DNA from 2 places in the Cupriavidus sp. FW305-27 genome. Region 1 is predicted to be linked to the other one. Evidence: predicted binding sites of a transcription regulator. Region 1 holds the regulator's gene; the other holds the start of a gene.
The links. The regulator FNR, encoded in region 1, switches genes on or off when oxygen is low (the NO sensors DNR and NnrR bind a similar motif). The targets are predictions, from matches to a motif close to TTGATNNNNATCAA.
Positions count from the first base shown of each region.

Region 2: paaA (1,2-phenylacetyl-CoA epoxidase subunit PaaA) is a predicted target of FNR. The motif match lies at 2,635-2,648, and genes of this name have one in related genera.

Region 1 is NZ_JBYTAG010000027.1:42,984-50,439, reverse strand. It holds gene ccoN (cytochrome-c oxidase, cbb3-type subunit I) at 1-670, shown strand, start outside; gene ccoO (cytochrome-c oxidase, cbb3-type subunit II) at 689-1,351, shown strand; gene AC3WRI_RS15085 (cbb3-type cytochrome oxidase subunit 3) at 1,355-1,519, shown strand; gene ccoP (cytochrome-c oxidase, cbb3-type subunit III) at 1,522-2,439, shown strand; gene ccoG (cytochrome c oxidase accessory protein CcoG) at 2,489-3,961, shown strand; gene AC3WRI_RS15070 (membrane protein) at 3,991-4,200, shown strand; gene AC3WRI_RS15065 (hypothetical protein) at 4,197-4,442, shown strand; gene fnr (fumarate/nitrate reduction transcriptional regulator Fnr) at 4,506-5,231, opposite strand; gene AC3WRI_RS15055 (sulfite exporter TauE/SafE family protein) at 5,310-6,068, shown strand; gene scpB (SMC-Scp complex subunit ScpB) at 6,637-7,456, shown strand, end outside.
Region 2 is NZ_JBYTAG010000005.1:38,311-45,766, reverse strand. It holds gene AC3WRI_RS03550 (Lrp/AsnC family transcriptional regulator) at 1-363, opposite strand, end outside; gene AC3WRI_RS03545 (1-aminocyclopropane-1-carboxylate deaminase) at 556-1,572, shown strand; gene paaX (phenylacetic acid degradation operon negative regulatory protein PaaX) at 1,615-2,553, opposite strand; gene paaA (1,2-phenylacetyl-CoA epoxidase subunit PaaA) at 2,685-3,671, shown strand; gene paaB (1,2-phenylacetyl-CoA epoxidase subunit PaaB) at 3,726-4,007, shown strand; gene paaC (1,2-phenylacetyl-CoA epoxidase subunit PaaC) at 4,018-4,773, shown strand; gene paaD (1,2-phenylacetyl-CoA epoxidase subunit PaaD) at 4,779-5,294, shown strand; gene paaE (1,2-phenylacetyl-CoA epoxidase subunit PaaE) at 5,314-6,390, shown strand; gene paaN (phenylacetic acid degradation protein PaaN) at 6,462-7,456, shown strand, end outside.

The sequences.
Region 1 (7,456 bases):
GCACCACCTGCAGTACACCGCGCTGCCGGACTGGGCACAGTCGCTGGGCATGGTGTTCTCGCTGATCCTGCTGGCGCCGTCGTGGGGCGGCATGATCAACGGCATCATGACCCTGTCGGGGGCCTGGCACAAGCTGCGCACCGACCCCATCCTGAAGTTCCTGGTGGTGGCGCTGTCGTTCTACGGCATGGCCACGTTCGAAGGCTCGATGATGTCGATCAAGACCGTCAACGCGCTCTCGCACTACACGGACTGGACCATCGGTCACGTGCACTCGGGCGCGCTGGGCTGGGTCGCGATGATCTCGATCGGCTCGCTCTACTACCTGATTCCGCGTCTGTTCGGTGAGAAGCAGATGTACAGCGTCCGGCTGATCGAGTGGCACTTCTGGATCGCGACCATTGGCGTGGTGCTGTATATCGCCTCGATGTGGATCGCCGGGGTGATGGAAGGCCTGATGTGGCGCGCCACGCAGCCTGACGGCACGCTGACCTATGCCTTCGTCGAAGCGGTCAAGGCCAAGTACCCGTTCTACCTGATTCGCTTGCTGGGTGGCCTGTGCTTCCTGTCCGGCATGCTGCTGATGGCCTACAACGTGCTCAAGACCATCGTCGGCAAGCCCGCCGTGGATGCGCCGATTCCGGCCAGCATCACTGCCTCTGCCCACTGATCAATCCAGGATAGAAAGATGTCCGACAAACAACGCTTCTTTTCCCACGAAACGCTGGAGAAGAACATCGGCTGGCTGATCATCTGCACGATCCTCGTGGTCAGCATTGCGGGTCTGGTCCAGATCGTGCCGCTGTTCTTCCAGCACTCCACCACCGAGCCGGATCCGGGCATCACCCCGTATTCGCCGCTGCGGCTGATGGGCCGCGATATCTATATCCGTGAAGGCTGCGTCGGCTGCCACTCGCAGCAGGTCCGCACGCTGCAGGCCGAGACCGAGCGCTACGGCCACTTCTCCACGGCGGGCGAGTCGGTCTACGACCACCCGTTCCTGTGGGGCTCCAAGCGCACCGGTCCCGACCTGGCGCGCGTGGGCGGGCGCTACTCGGATGACTGGCAGCGCATCCACCTGCGCAATCCGCGCGACGTGGTGCCGGAATCCGTGATGCCATCGTACCCGTGGCTGGAAAAGGCCGAGCTGCCCACCAACGACATCCAGGCCCGCATGCGCGCGCTGGTGCGCCTGGGCGTGCCGTACACGGATGCCGAGATCGCCAAGGCACCGGACGAGCTCAAGGGCAAGACCGAAGAAGATGCGCTGGTTGCCTACCTGCAAGGCCTGGGCACCAACCGCCGCAACGTCCGCGTGGATTCCGCCGCGGCTGCGGCACCCAAGGAGTAAGCCATGGCCATGATCACTGCCATTGCGACCGTCGTGTCGATGGTCGTCTTCCTGGGGATCTGCTGGTGGGCCTGGTCCGCCGGCCGGCAGGCCGCTAACCGGGAATCCGCCATGCTGCCGTTCGCGCTGCCTGACGAAACCACGACAACATCGAGCCGGAACACCTAGCCATGAGCGATTTCATTTCCGAATTCTGGAGTTATTACATTGCCGCTATCGCGCTCATCGGCATCGTCTGGTGCGTGTGGCTGCTGTTCTCGCAACGCAAGGTCGCCAAGACCACCGGCGGCACTGAAGACACCGGCCATGTCTGGGACGGTGACCTGCGCGAGCTGAACAACCCGTTGCCGCGCTGGTGGATGTGGATGTTCCTGCTGGCCTGCATCTTCAGCCTGGCCTACCTGGTGCTGTATCCGGGACTGGGTTCGTATGCCGGCGTGCTGAAGTTCTCCACGCAGGGCGAACTTGCCGCGCACCGCGCGGCGCAGGAGAAAATGCAGAACGAGATCTACTCCAAGTACCTGAAGATGGACGTCAAGCAGGTGGCGGCGGATCCGCAGGCGCGCGAGATCGGCCAGCGCCTGTTCCTGAACTACTGCGCACAATGCCACGGCTCGGACGCGCGCGGCAGCCGCGGCTTTCCGAACCTGACAGACAGCGACTGGCTCTATGGTGGCGAACCCGACATCATCCAGCAGACCATCACCAAGGGCCGCAATGGCGTGATGCCGCCGTTTGCCGCGGCCATCGACGCCAAGCAGGCGGGCGACGTGGCGCAATACGTGCGCTCGCTGTCGGGCCTGTCGTCGGACCCGATCCGTGCGTCGCGTGGCGAGGGCGCCTTCAAGACGACCTGCGTGGCATGCCACGGCGCCGGCGGCAAGGGCAACCAGGCGCTCGGCGCGCCCAACCTGGCGGACAACGTCTGGCTGTATGGCAGCTCGGAAGGCAGTATCGTCGACGCAATCCTGAAGGGCCATAACAACCACATGCCTGCGCATGAGGAGATCCTGACGCCTGAACGCATCCGGATGCTGACGGCCTATGTCTGGGGTCTGTCCAATACTGGGGGCGGAGCCGGGCAATGACCGACGACTCATGTGAGCGGGCGCTGGCAGCTCGCGGGAGAGCATGCCCATGAACGCACCCGGGACCGAAGAAATGGCCCGGGCGGCCGCCCTGCAACGGTCGGCCGCTGCGCCGGGCGAGACCTCTGACGAAACGCTCTACGAGGTCCGCCGCAAGATCTACCCGCGCTCGGTGACGGGCGCATTCTCCAGCTGGCGGGTCTGGCTGGTGATCCTGACCCAGCTGATCTACTACGGCACGCCCTGGCTCCAATGGAATGGCCGCCAGGCCGTGCTGTTTGACCTTGGCGAGCGCAAGTTCTACATCTTCGGGCTGGTGCTGTGGCCGCAGGACGTCATCTACCTGGCGGTGCTGCTGGTCATCTCGGCGCTGGCGCTGTTCCTGTTCACGGCGATCGCGGGGCGGCTGTTCTGCGGCTATGCCTGTCCGCAGACGGTCTACACCGAGATCTTCATGTGGATCGAGCGGCGGGTCGAAGGCGACCGCATCGCCCGCATCCGGCTCGATGGCGATCCGTGGAGCCTGCGCAAGTTCCGTCTCAAGGCGACCAAGCACTTCCTGTGGGTGCTGATTGCGCTCTGGACCGGCTTTACCTTCATCGGCTATTTCGCACCGATCCGCGAACTGGGCGGCGAGGTGCTCAGCCTGTCGCTGGGGCCGTGGCAGTCGTTCTGGATGCTGTTCTACGCGTTCGCCACCTGGGGCAATGCGGGCTTCATGCGCGAGCAGGTGTGCAAGTACATGTGCCCGTATGCGCGTTTCCAGAGCGTGATGGTGGATCGCGATACCTATGTCGTGACCTACGACGTCGGCCGCGGCGAGCCGCGCGGAAGCCGGTCGCGCAAGACCGACCACCACAAGGCGGGGCTTGGCGACTGCGTCAACTGCAGCATCTGCGTGCAGGTGTGCCCGACGGGCATCGATATCCGCGACGGCCTGCAGTACGAGTGCATCGGCTGCGGCGCCTGCATCGACGCCTGCGACCAGGTCATGGACAAGATGGAATATCCGCGCGGCCTGATCCGGTACACCTCGGAAAACGCGATGCGCAAGGGCTTGTCCGCGGCGGCATCACGCAAGCGCCTGCTGCGCCCGCGCGTGGTCATTTATTCCGTGATCTGGGTGGCGTTGCTGGCCGGGTTCATGGCTTCGATCGCGCTGCGCACGCCGCTGAAGGTCGACATCATCCGCGACCGTGGTGCGCTCGGCCGTGAAGTGGAAGGCCGCTGGATCGAGAATGTCTATCGCCTGCAGCTGATCAACACCACCGAAGCGCCGATGCAGATCAGCGTGCGCGCCGACAGCGACGAACTGAAGAACCTGACCGTGGAATACGATAAGCAGGCCGAATCGCTGGCGCCGACGTCCAACCGGTTGCTGCCGATCCGGATCCGCGTGCCGATCGAGGCCGCGGCGCAGGGCACGCACAAGATCAACGTGACGGTGACGAGCGAAGGCACGGAGCAGGGGCATGCCGAAATCCGGCAATCCACCAGTTTCATCGTGCCGCGCGATTTGTGAAGCTAGGTCGTCAAGATGAAGGGGGCAAGATGAGTCAGCAAGGCAATCCGTGGTGGAAGGAGCCGTGGCCGTGGCTGTTGATGAGCGGCCCGCTGGTGGCGATGGTGGCGTGTGGCGTGACGATCTGGCTGGCATCCACGCATCCGGACATGCCGGTGCAGGGTGCAACGCGCCATGGCCTGGTGGTCGAGAAGGCCGACGCCGCGCCGCCCAAGGCTGCCGCTGTGAGGCAGCCATGAGGTTGCGCTGGCTGATGTGGGTACTCTGGCCGGCGTTCCTGATGGCCGGGTTCGCGACCGCGACGGTGTTTTCGGTGGTGGATCCCGGTGACCTGAACTTCTTCGGCCAGCCGATCGAAGCGTCCCGCGAATCGGTCTACACCGTTGGTTTCCTGATGGCCTGGGTGTTCTGCGCGTTGTCCAGCGGACTGACGCTCTACACCATGCCGACGCGGCTCAGCGATACCGACGAACTGGAATAAGCGGATCGGTGTGAGGTCTGCGCTGCCATGTCCGCATGCGGTACCTGGCAGCGCCTTGGCCGCTTAGCAGGAGCGGCTGTAGAGCTGCTTGATGCCGTCGATGTCCACGAGCTTGACGTGGCGCTGGCGAATCTGGATCAGGCCGGCTTCGGCAAAGCGGGAGAACAGGCGGCTGACGGTTTCGAGCTTCAGGCCCAGGTAGCTGCCGATCTCTTCGCGGCTCATGCGCATCACGAACTCGGACGCCGAATAGCCGCGTGCCGACAGGCGCTCAGAGAGGTTGATCAGGAAGGCGGCAAGCCGTTCCTCGGCGCGCATCGAGCCCAGCGTGACCAGCATCAGTTGGTCATGCGTGATTTCCTTGCCCATCAGGCGCAGGAACTGCTGCTGCAGCGACGGCAGGTCTGCCGACAGGGACTGCAACTCGCTCATGCGGACCACGCAGACTTCGGTGTCCTCCAGCGCGGCGGCATCGGAGGCATGCTGCATCTCGCCCAGCCCGTCGAGACCGACAATTTCGCCGGGCAGGTGGAAGCCGGTAATCTGCGAGCGGCCGTCTTCAGTGGTGACGTGGGTCTTGAGCGTGCCAAAGCGCACGGCATAGACCGCGGTGAGCGGATCGCCCATGCGATACAGGGTTTCACCCTTGTGCACACGGATGCGTTCCTGAACCAGCGTGTCCATCTTGGCGAGGTCTTGCTGCGACATGCCGACCGGAAGGCACAGCTGCCCCATCGCACAGGTGGAGCAGCGTGGTGACATCTCGGTAATGGGAATGGAGGTGAGCAATTGGAACCTGCTAGAAATGGCAGCGAGGGCGCGATAACGGCATTTTACCGTGCGATGTGATGTGGTAGGGAGTGAGAATTGACACTTGGCGTACTGATCAGCGTTTTTCTGCTGGCTTTGCTGGGCGGGGTCCACTGCGCCGCCATGTGCGGCGGCGTGGCGCTGGCCGTGGAGCAGCGTCACGGCGCGGCGGCGACGATCAGTCTGGTGCCCAGCCGTGCCGCCTGGCTCGGCGAGTTGCTGATAATGCACCTGGGCCGGATCTCGACCTATATGCTGCTTGGGGCCGCGCTAGGCGCGGTCGGTGCTTCGGCGTGGAAACAGGACTATCTGCCGGTGCAGCGCTGGCTGTTCGGCGCGGGCAGCGTCATGCTGCTGTGGTCGGGCTGGCGGTTGCTGCGCGGCAACACGTTTACCGTCGACTGGCTGGAGCGGCTGGCGTCGCGTGCCAGCGCAGCGGTGGCGCGCCGGCTGGGTGGCGTGGCACGCGGCATGCCGTCCTTTGTGCGCGCACGCGGCGGCCTGGCGCGGCGATACGGCGTGGGCCTGGCGTGGGGGCTGGTGCCGTGCGGCATGGTCTATGGGGCGCTCACGCTCGCGCTGCTGGCGGGCAATGCGGCGTCCGGCGCACTCGTGATGGGCGTGTTCGGGCTCGGCACACTGCCTAACCTGCTGGTGCTCTCCGGCCTGTCAGGCTATTTGCGTACGCTGTCGCGACGTCCCGGCGTGCGCCTGGGGGCCGGCCTGGCGGTAATGGCGTTCGGCGGCCTTGGCATTGCGCGAGCGGTGCTGTTGCCACATTCGCTGGCCGAGCATGGATTCTGCCTGGTGTTCTGAGGCGCCGGCGCTGCGCCGGCAACGGATGATGGTTGCAGGCGGGGGCGGGAATGCCATACAATCGCCAACATTGCGGTATCGCGCGGTGTCTTGTGAGCCGCGGTAAGCAGCGGGCGAGCAGCGCCAGGCGGCCTTCATACCAGAAGGTGAGTTCAGGGCAGGGGAAGCGGAAGGTTTTCGATGCCCGTCCCGTCCCCACAGTCCATCCGGTTCAAAAGATCTGGTTCAAAAGTCCGGCTGGCACTGCGGTGTTGGCGATGCCGGCCTTGCTCCCGATACCCGTTTTTCTTGCGTCCGAGGCCTTCAGTTCGCTGACAGCGACGTCCGGTATGTGCGGACGCGCTACGCAAGAGGTTCGCTGGCTGGCCCATAACGGCATGCGAACGATCTCCTGCCGGAACGCCCGGCAACTCGATGCAAAGATAGGGAAGTGCACGGCTTGGATGCAGCAGGTATCCGGCTAGCTGCGCAATGAGATGGCGGTGGCTTTCGCACCGCTGTATCCAAAATCTCCGGTGCCCCGGATCCGTCCGGGAGCAGGTGCAAAGACAGGCTGCACACCATCAACATGAATACCCAAGAGGCGAAGATCGTCCTCGAGACGGCGCTGATCTGCGCGCAGGAACCGTTGCGCGTCAATGATCTGCGGCGGCTGTTTGACGACGACGTCGGCGCAGACACCATCCGCGTGCTGCTTGATGAACTGCGGCAGGACTGGCGGCCGCGCGGCGTGGAACTGGTGGCCCTGGCCAGCGGCTGGCGCTTCCAGAGCCGGCCGGAAATGCGTGAATACCTGGATCGGCTGAATCCAGAAAAGCCGCCAAAATATTCGCGCGCGGTGATGGAAACACTGGCGATCATTGCCTACCGGCAGCCGGTGACCCGCGGCGATATCGAGGAAATCCGCGGCGTGACGGTCAGCACGGAAGTCATCAAGAAGCTTGAGGACCGCAGCTGGATCGAGGTGATCGGACACCGCGACGTGCCGGGCAGGCCGGCGCTGTATGCGACCACCAAGGCGTTCCTGGACGATCTTGGCCTGCGTACGCTGGATGAGCTGCCGCCGCTGGAAGATGCCCAGGCGCAGGCGCAGGCAACCCTGCTGGAACAGCAGGCCATCAATTTTGAAGACCTGGCTGCAAACAAGGCGGCCAGCGCCGACGAAGAGGCTTTTGCCAACCCCGCCGCGCATGCGGCGGATGTGGCTGAAGCATCCGTCGCAAACGAAGCCGAGACGACCGGCCCGGTCGACCAAGGCGCCAATGGCTTTGACGCGCAACCGCTGCAAGCTGCAGCCGACGATGCCGCCGAGGCCGCTTCCACCGAACCAGCCGCACCCAATCCGGACGGGGCGCGGGGCGATTTGCCGGACAACGGCACCCCGCCGC
Region 2 (7,456 bases), on a different contig from region 1:
GCCGGTGACTTCATGGCATTCCATACAGCCTGATACCTTCTGCGCCGCTTTCTCAAAGGCGGCGAAGGACTCGGGCGTGGACCGGTCCAGCACGACCCCGATGATGACCAGCATCCCCGCGTCCAGGGGAGCCGGGTTCAGCAGCGCCACGACGCCGCGGATCAGGCCATCCGCTTTCAGGCGTTCCACGCGGCGCAGGCATGCGGGCGGGCTGAGGCTGACCTTGCCCGCCAGGGCCAGGTTGGAGATGGACGCATCGCGCTGCAAGGCGCGCAGGATGGCCTTGTCCGTGCGATCCAGCACCGGCGCGGGCTGTGCGGAGGTCTCGGATTTCGAACGAAATTTTATTCTGCTTGTTGCCATTTCTACGAAATAAAGAGAATTTCTGGGTGCTTGCTGTCTATTTATCGTGCAAGAAGTCGCAGATCTTTGCAAGCACCTTTCGCCCCAGCCTTCTTATGATGATTCCAGATGCGGCGTCGCGCAGCGTCCGTGCGAATGCCGGGCTTTGCGGCTGCAAGGCGCCCGCATGCCAACCGCAACCTGGAGCCAGTCATGAACCTGAAGCAATTTCCGCGTCATTCCCTGACCTTCGGCCCGACGCCGATCCATCCGCTATCGCGGCTGAGCGAAAGCCTGGGTGGCAAGGTCGAGCTCTATGCCAAGCGCGACGACTGCAACAGCGGGCTCGCCTTTGGCGGCAACAAGACGCGCAAGCTCGAATACGTCATTCCAGACGTGCTGGCGCAGGGCGCCGATACGCTGGTCTCGATCGGCGGGATCCAGTCGAACCACACGCGCCAGGTTGCCGCCATCGCGGCCCACCTGGGGCTGAAGTGCGTGCTGGTGCAGGAGAACTGGGTCAACTACTCCGACGCGGTTTATGACCGCGTGGGCAACATCCAGATGTCGCGCATCATGGGGGCCGACGTGCGCCTGGTCAGCGAAGGCTTCGACATCGGTATTCGCCCCAGCTGGGAAGAAGCCATGGAGAGCGTGCGCAAGGCGGGCGGCAAGCCCTACCCGATTCCGGCAGGCTGCTCGGAGCATCCGCTCGGCGGTCTCGGCTACGTAGGCTTCGCCGAGGAAGTGCGGGAGCAGGAAGCCGGACTCGGCTTCAGGTTCGACTACATCGTGGTCTGCTCGGTCACCGGCAGCACGCAGGCGGGCATGGTGGTCGGATTCGCTGCCGACGGCCGCGCGGACCGGGTCATCGGCATCGATGCATCGGCCAAGCCGGAACCGACGCGCGCGCAGATCCTGCGCATCGCCCGCCATACCGCGGAGCTGGTCGGCCTCGGCCGCGACATCACTGAAGCGGACGTGGTGCTGGACACCCGCTATGGCGGACCCGAATACGGCCTGCCTTCGGCCGGCACCCTGGAAGCCATCCGCCTCAGCGCCAGGCTGGAGGGCATGATGACGGACCCGGTCTATGAGGGCAAGTCCATGCAGGGCATGATCGACATGGTCCGTCGCGGCGAGTTTCCGCAAGGATCGAAAGTCCTCTTTGCACACCTGGGCGGGGTACCGGCATTGAACGCCTACAGCTTCCTGTTCAAGGACGGGTGATTCCATGCGCAGGTGCGCAGCCGGGATTCCCCGGATGCCCGGTTAATCGTTGCCCGCCTGCGCGCCCGCCCCAAAGCGCAGGCGCAGGCTCCGGTTGGCATCGTGCAGCGAACCGTCCGCCGCTTCCACCACGCGGTGCAGGTAGTCTTCGCTGGCGTCTAGCAGCGCCCCGTACAGGGTGTGGCACAAGCCGCGCGCGGTGCGGCCGGGCCAGTCTTGCGGCAGCATCGCTTCGGGCAGGTTGGGGTCGCGCAGCAGCACACGCCGGTATTCGTGCACCAGGAGCGTCCGCACGAAGAAAGCATCGGCCGGAGCAAGCCCGGCGGCCTCTTCGGCCAGCGGCGCAAAGCGGCGCAGCAGTGCCTGCCAGGCAGCGGCCACGTCGCCGAGCTTGAAGGTCTGGTGCATCAGCGCCTGCAGTGGCCGGATGGAAAACGCCTCGAGGCTGCTCGCTTCCATCACCGCCACATCGTCCTGCGCGCGTGCGGCCTGGAGGATTTCGCGCAGCGAGGCGAGGTCCGCTTGGGGGTGGGCCATCACCCCCGGCGCGATGGCGCCGAAGCCCTCCCACAGCAATTCCCGCTTCAGCTTCTGCCGGACCGTGGCGCGTACGTCACCGCGCACCATCACCAGGGTCCAGCGGCCGTCCCATTCGGATGCCTCACCCGCATAGATGCGCTTGCCGGCGTGCAGTACACGCTGCAAACCGGCGTCTGACAGCCCGTAGTAGCTGCGCCGCCCCATCCTGGTCGCGGCCAGCCAGTCGTCGGCGGTAAGGCGGAAGGTGGCGGTGCGCACCAGCCGGTCATTGATGCCGAACGGCGCCGCCAGCCGGATCAGGCTGCCCAGCCAGATGGCCTGCGGCCGCGGCGCCACCACATCGCCGAACAAGGTCACCAGCATGGAATTGGCGCCCAGCTTCAGCCCGCGTGCCAGCCGCGCCACGCGGGGAGAAACCGGATCTGTGCCTGGCGTCGCCATCGGCCCGCTCCCTGAAGTGATACACAAATGCAGATTGATTGAATCAAATTGTATCACTACCATCCGTTGCAACTGACGATGTTGATGCAGGTCAAGACCCCGATTCAGAGCAACCAAGAGCGGAGCAAAGGATGTACGCACAGCTGGTGGAGACAGGAGCGACGAGGCTTCGCGCCATGGAAGAAATGGAGCCGCAGGAGCGCGAGTTCCAGGCGCGCGTCGATGCCGGGATCAAGATCGAGGCCAAGGACTGGATGCCGGAGGCCTATCGCAAGACCCTGGTCCGCCAGATCTCGCAGCATGCCCATTCCGAGATTGTGGGCCAGCTGCCGGAAGGCAACTGGGTCACCCGCGCGCCGACGCTGGAGCGCAAGGCAGTCTTGCTGGCCAAGATCCAGGATGAGGCCGGCCATGGCCTGTATCTCTACAGCGCGGCCGAGACCCTGGGCGTGTCGCGCGACCAGATGCTGGGCGACCTGCACACCGGCAAGGCCAAGTATTCCAGCATCTTCAACTACCCGACGCTGAGTTGGGCCGACATCGGCATGATCGGCTGGCTGGTCGACGGCTCGGCCATCATCAACCAGGTGCCGCTGTGCCGCTGCTCGTTCGGGCCCTATGCGCGCGCCATGGTGCGCGTGTGCAAGGAAGAGTCGTTCCACCAGCGCCAGGGCTACGACATCCTGCTGTCGCTGTGCAACGGCACCCCCGAGCAGAAGCAGATGGCGCAGGACGCGCTCAATCGCTGGTGGTGGCCGGCGCTGATGATGTTCGGCCCGTCCGACGGCGATTCGCCCAACAGCGCGCAATCCATGCAATGGCGCATCAAGCTGTTCTCCAATGACGAGCTGCGCCAGAAGATGGTCGACCAGACCGTGCCGCAGGCCGAGTACCTGGGCCTGGCCATTCCGGATCCCGAACTGAAGTGGAACGAGGAGCGCGGCCACTATGACTTCGGCGAGATCGACTGGTCCGAGTTCTACAACGTCATCCAGGGCAACGGCCCCTGCAACCGCGAGCGCCTGCGCACCCGCGTCAAGGCCTGGGAAGAGGGCGCGTGGTTCCGCGATGCCCTGGTGACCCACGCCGACAAGCAGGCCCAGCGCGCCGCCGCGTGACCCCGCGGCGCCCGGCGCCGCCATCCATCCAACGCAATGACACAGGAGGTTGCCATGAAAGAGTGGCCGCTTTGGGAGATCTTTATCCGCAGCCAGCACGGCCTGGCCCACAAGCACGTGGGCAGCCTGCACGCGCCCGACGGCGAAATGGCGATCAACAACGCGCGTGACGTCTATACGCGCCGCAACGAGGGCGTCAGCGTCTGGGTGGTGAAGGCCGGCGACGTGGTCGCCAGCAGCCCCGGCGACAAGGGCCCGCTGTTCGAGCCGGCCAACAGCAAGGTCTACCGCCACCCGACGTTCTTCCCGATGCCGGAAGCCGTCAAGCACATCTGATACGGCCCGCATGATGGACAACCACAAGCTCGAATACCTGCTGCGCCTCGGCGACGCCACGCTGGTCCTTGGCCAGCGCTTGTCGGAATGGTGCGGCCGCGGCCCGGCGCTGGAAGAGGACATCGCGCTGACCAATGTCGCGCTCGACCTGATCGGCCAGACCCGGCTGTGGCTGGGCTACGCCGCGGAAGTGGAGGGCGCCGGCCGCAGCGCCGACCAGCTGGCCTACCTGCGCGACGCGCACCAGTTCCGCAACCCGCTGCTGGTGGAGCAGCCCAACGGCAGCTATGCCGATACGCTGGCGCGGCAGTTCCTGTTCGACACCTGGCACTACTTCCTGCTCGACGGGCTGCAGCGCTCGACCGATGCCCGCATCGCCGAGATCGCCGCCAAGTCGCTCAAGGAAGTGACCTACCACGTGCGCCGCAGCGCCGACCTGGTGGTGCGCCTGGGCGACGGCAGCGAAGAGAGCCACCGCCGCATGCAGGATGCCTTCAACGACCTGTGGATGTTCAGCGATGAGCTGTTCGAGTCCGACGCGGGCGACGCCGCGCTGGTGCAGGCCGGCCTGGTGCCGGATCCCGCATCACTGGCCGAACCGTGGCAGCGCCACGTGGCCGCGGTGCTGGAAGAAGCCACGCTGCAGCTGCCTGCGGGCACGTGGTCGCAGAGCGGCGGCCGCCACGGCCGCCATACCGAACACCTCGGCTACCTGCTGGCCGAAATGCAGTTCCTGCAGCGCGCCTATCCGGGCGCCAGCTGGTGAACGCCATGACTGCGCAAGCGATCGCACGCCCGGCGCTCGGGCAGGTCTGGACCTGGCTCGATACGGTGCCCGATCCCGAGATCCCGGTGATCTCGGTGGTGGATCTCGGCATTGTGCGCGACGTGGCATGGGAGGACGACGCCTGCGTCGTCACCATCACCCCGACGTACTCCGGCTGCCCGGCCATGACCGTGATCCGGGAGGAGATCGAGCGCACGCTGGCTGCGCAGGGCATTGCCAGCGTGCGCGTGCGCACGCAGCTGGCGCCGGCCTGGACCACCGACTGGATGACGCCGCGCGGCAAGGCCAGCCTGGGCGGCTACGGCATTGCGCCGCCGGCCCAGCAGGTGATCGACATCAGCGGCATCAGCCGCAAGGCGGCGCCGGCGCTGGTGGTGGCGTGCCCGCACTGCGGCTCGCAGCACACGCGGCTGGTGAGCCAGTTCGGCTCGACCGCCTGCAAGGCCCTGTACCGCTGCGGCGACTGCAAGGAACCGTTCGATTACTTCAAGGCGCACTGAGCCTGACCGGGGTAGTGAGATGAGCAAATTCCATGAACTGACCGTGGCCTCGGTCACCCGCGAAACCCGCGATGCCGTGGCCGTGACCTTTGCCGTGCCGGATGAACTGGCCGACACCTACCGCTACATCCAGGGCCAGCACCTGACGCTGCGCACCGGCATCGGCGGCGAGGACGTGCGCCGCTCGTACTCGATCTGCTCGGCGGTGCAGGACGCGCAGCTGCGCGTCGCGATCAAGCGCGTCGACGGCGGCCTGTTCTCCAACTGGGCCAACGAACAACTGCAGCCCGGCATGAAGCTGGAAGTGATGCCGCCATCCGGCCACTTCCACGTGCCGCTGTCTGCCACGCAGGCGAGGCACTACGTGGCCTTCGCCGCCGGCAGCGGCATCACGCCGATGCTGTCGATCATCAAGACTACGCTGGAGGCCGAGCCCCAGAGCCGCTTCACGCTGTTCTACGGCAACCGCGCCTCGTCTTCGGTGCTGTTCAAGGAAGAGCTGGAAGACCTGAAGGACACCTACCTGCAGCGCTTCAACCTGGTGTTCGTGCTCAGCCGCGAGCAGCTGGATATCGACCTGTTCAACGGCCGCATCGACGGCGAGAAGGTCAATGCCTTGCTCAAGCACTGGGTCAAGCCGCAGGACATCGACATCGCCTTTATCTGCGGCCCGCACTCGATGATGGAAGAGGTGTCGCAGGCGCTGCTCGACAACGGCGTGGACAAGGCCCGCATCAAGCGCGAGCTGTTTGCCACCAGCATTCCCGCGGCCCGCCCGGCGGCGCATGCGCACAAGCAGGTGGGGCAGCAGCAGTGCGAGGTCACGGTGATCCAGGACGGCCGCACGCGCTCCTTCACGCTGGAGAAGAACAAGGAGACGGTGCTGGATGCCGCGCTGGCGCAAGGCATCGAGCTGCCTTACTCATGCAAGGGCGGGGTCTGCTCGACCTGCCGCTGCAAGCGCATCGAAGGCGAGGTCGACATGGACGTCAACTTTGCGCTGGAGGACTACGAAGTCGCGCGCGGCTTCATCCTCAGCTGCCAGAGCTACGCCGTCAGCGACAGGCTGGTGATCGACTTCGACCAGGAAACCTGAAGCGCTTCCCGCGGCAATCCCTTGCCGCCATCCCGAACCATACGCAAACCATTCTGCCCCCGGAGCAAGCCGTGTCCCATCCGTTTTTTGAACGCCACCAGGCGCTGCTGGAACAAGCCACCCAAGCCATTGCCGAGCGCGGCTACTGGAGCCCGTTCAGCGAAATGCCGAGCCCCAGGGTCTACGGCGAAACCGCCAACGCCGACGGCAAGGCTGCCTTCGAGGCCCGCCTGAACCGCCCGTTCGCGCTGTCGCAGCCGGGCACCGTCGGCCAGGCCGGCAAGGAAGTCTCGCCCTACGGCGCGGAACTGGGCATCACCTATCCGAAGCCCGACCTCGACCAGCTCTTTGCCGGCATGGCCGAAGGCATGCCGGCCTGGCGCAAGGCCGGGCCGGAAGCCTGGGTCGGCGTGTCGCTGGAAATCCTGCAGCGCCTGAACCGCCGCAGCTTCGAGATTGCCTACGCGGTAATGCACACCACCGGCCAGGCCTTCATGATGGCCTTCCAGGCCGGCGGCCCGCACGCGCAGGACCGCGGGCTGGAAGCGGTGGCCTACGCCTGGGACGAGATGCGCCGCATTCCGAAGCAGGCCATCTGGGAGAAGCCGCAGGGCAAGAACGAGCCGCTGCGCATGGAGAAGCGCTACAGCGTGGTGCCGCGCGGCGTGGGCCTGGTGATCGGCTGCTGCACCTTCCCGACCTGGAACGGCTATCCCGGCCTGTTCGCCAGCCTGGCGACCGGCAACGCGGTGGTGGTCAAGCCGCACCCGGGCGCGATCCTGCCGCTGGCGATCACCGTCGAGGTGGCGCGCGAGGTGCTGCAGGAAGCCGGCTTCGACCCCAACCTGGTCACGCTGGTGGCCAACGACCCGACCGAGCGCATGGCGTCCACGCTGGCGCTGCGCCCGGAAGTGCGCCTGATCGACTTCACCGGCAGCAGCGCCAATGGCAACTGGCTGGAGCGCAACGCGCACCAGGCCCAGGTCTATACCGAGAAGGCCGGCGTCAACCAGATCGTGATCCACTCCACCAGCGACTTCAAGGGCATGGTGCGCAATATCGCGTT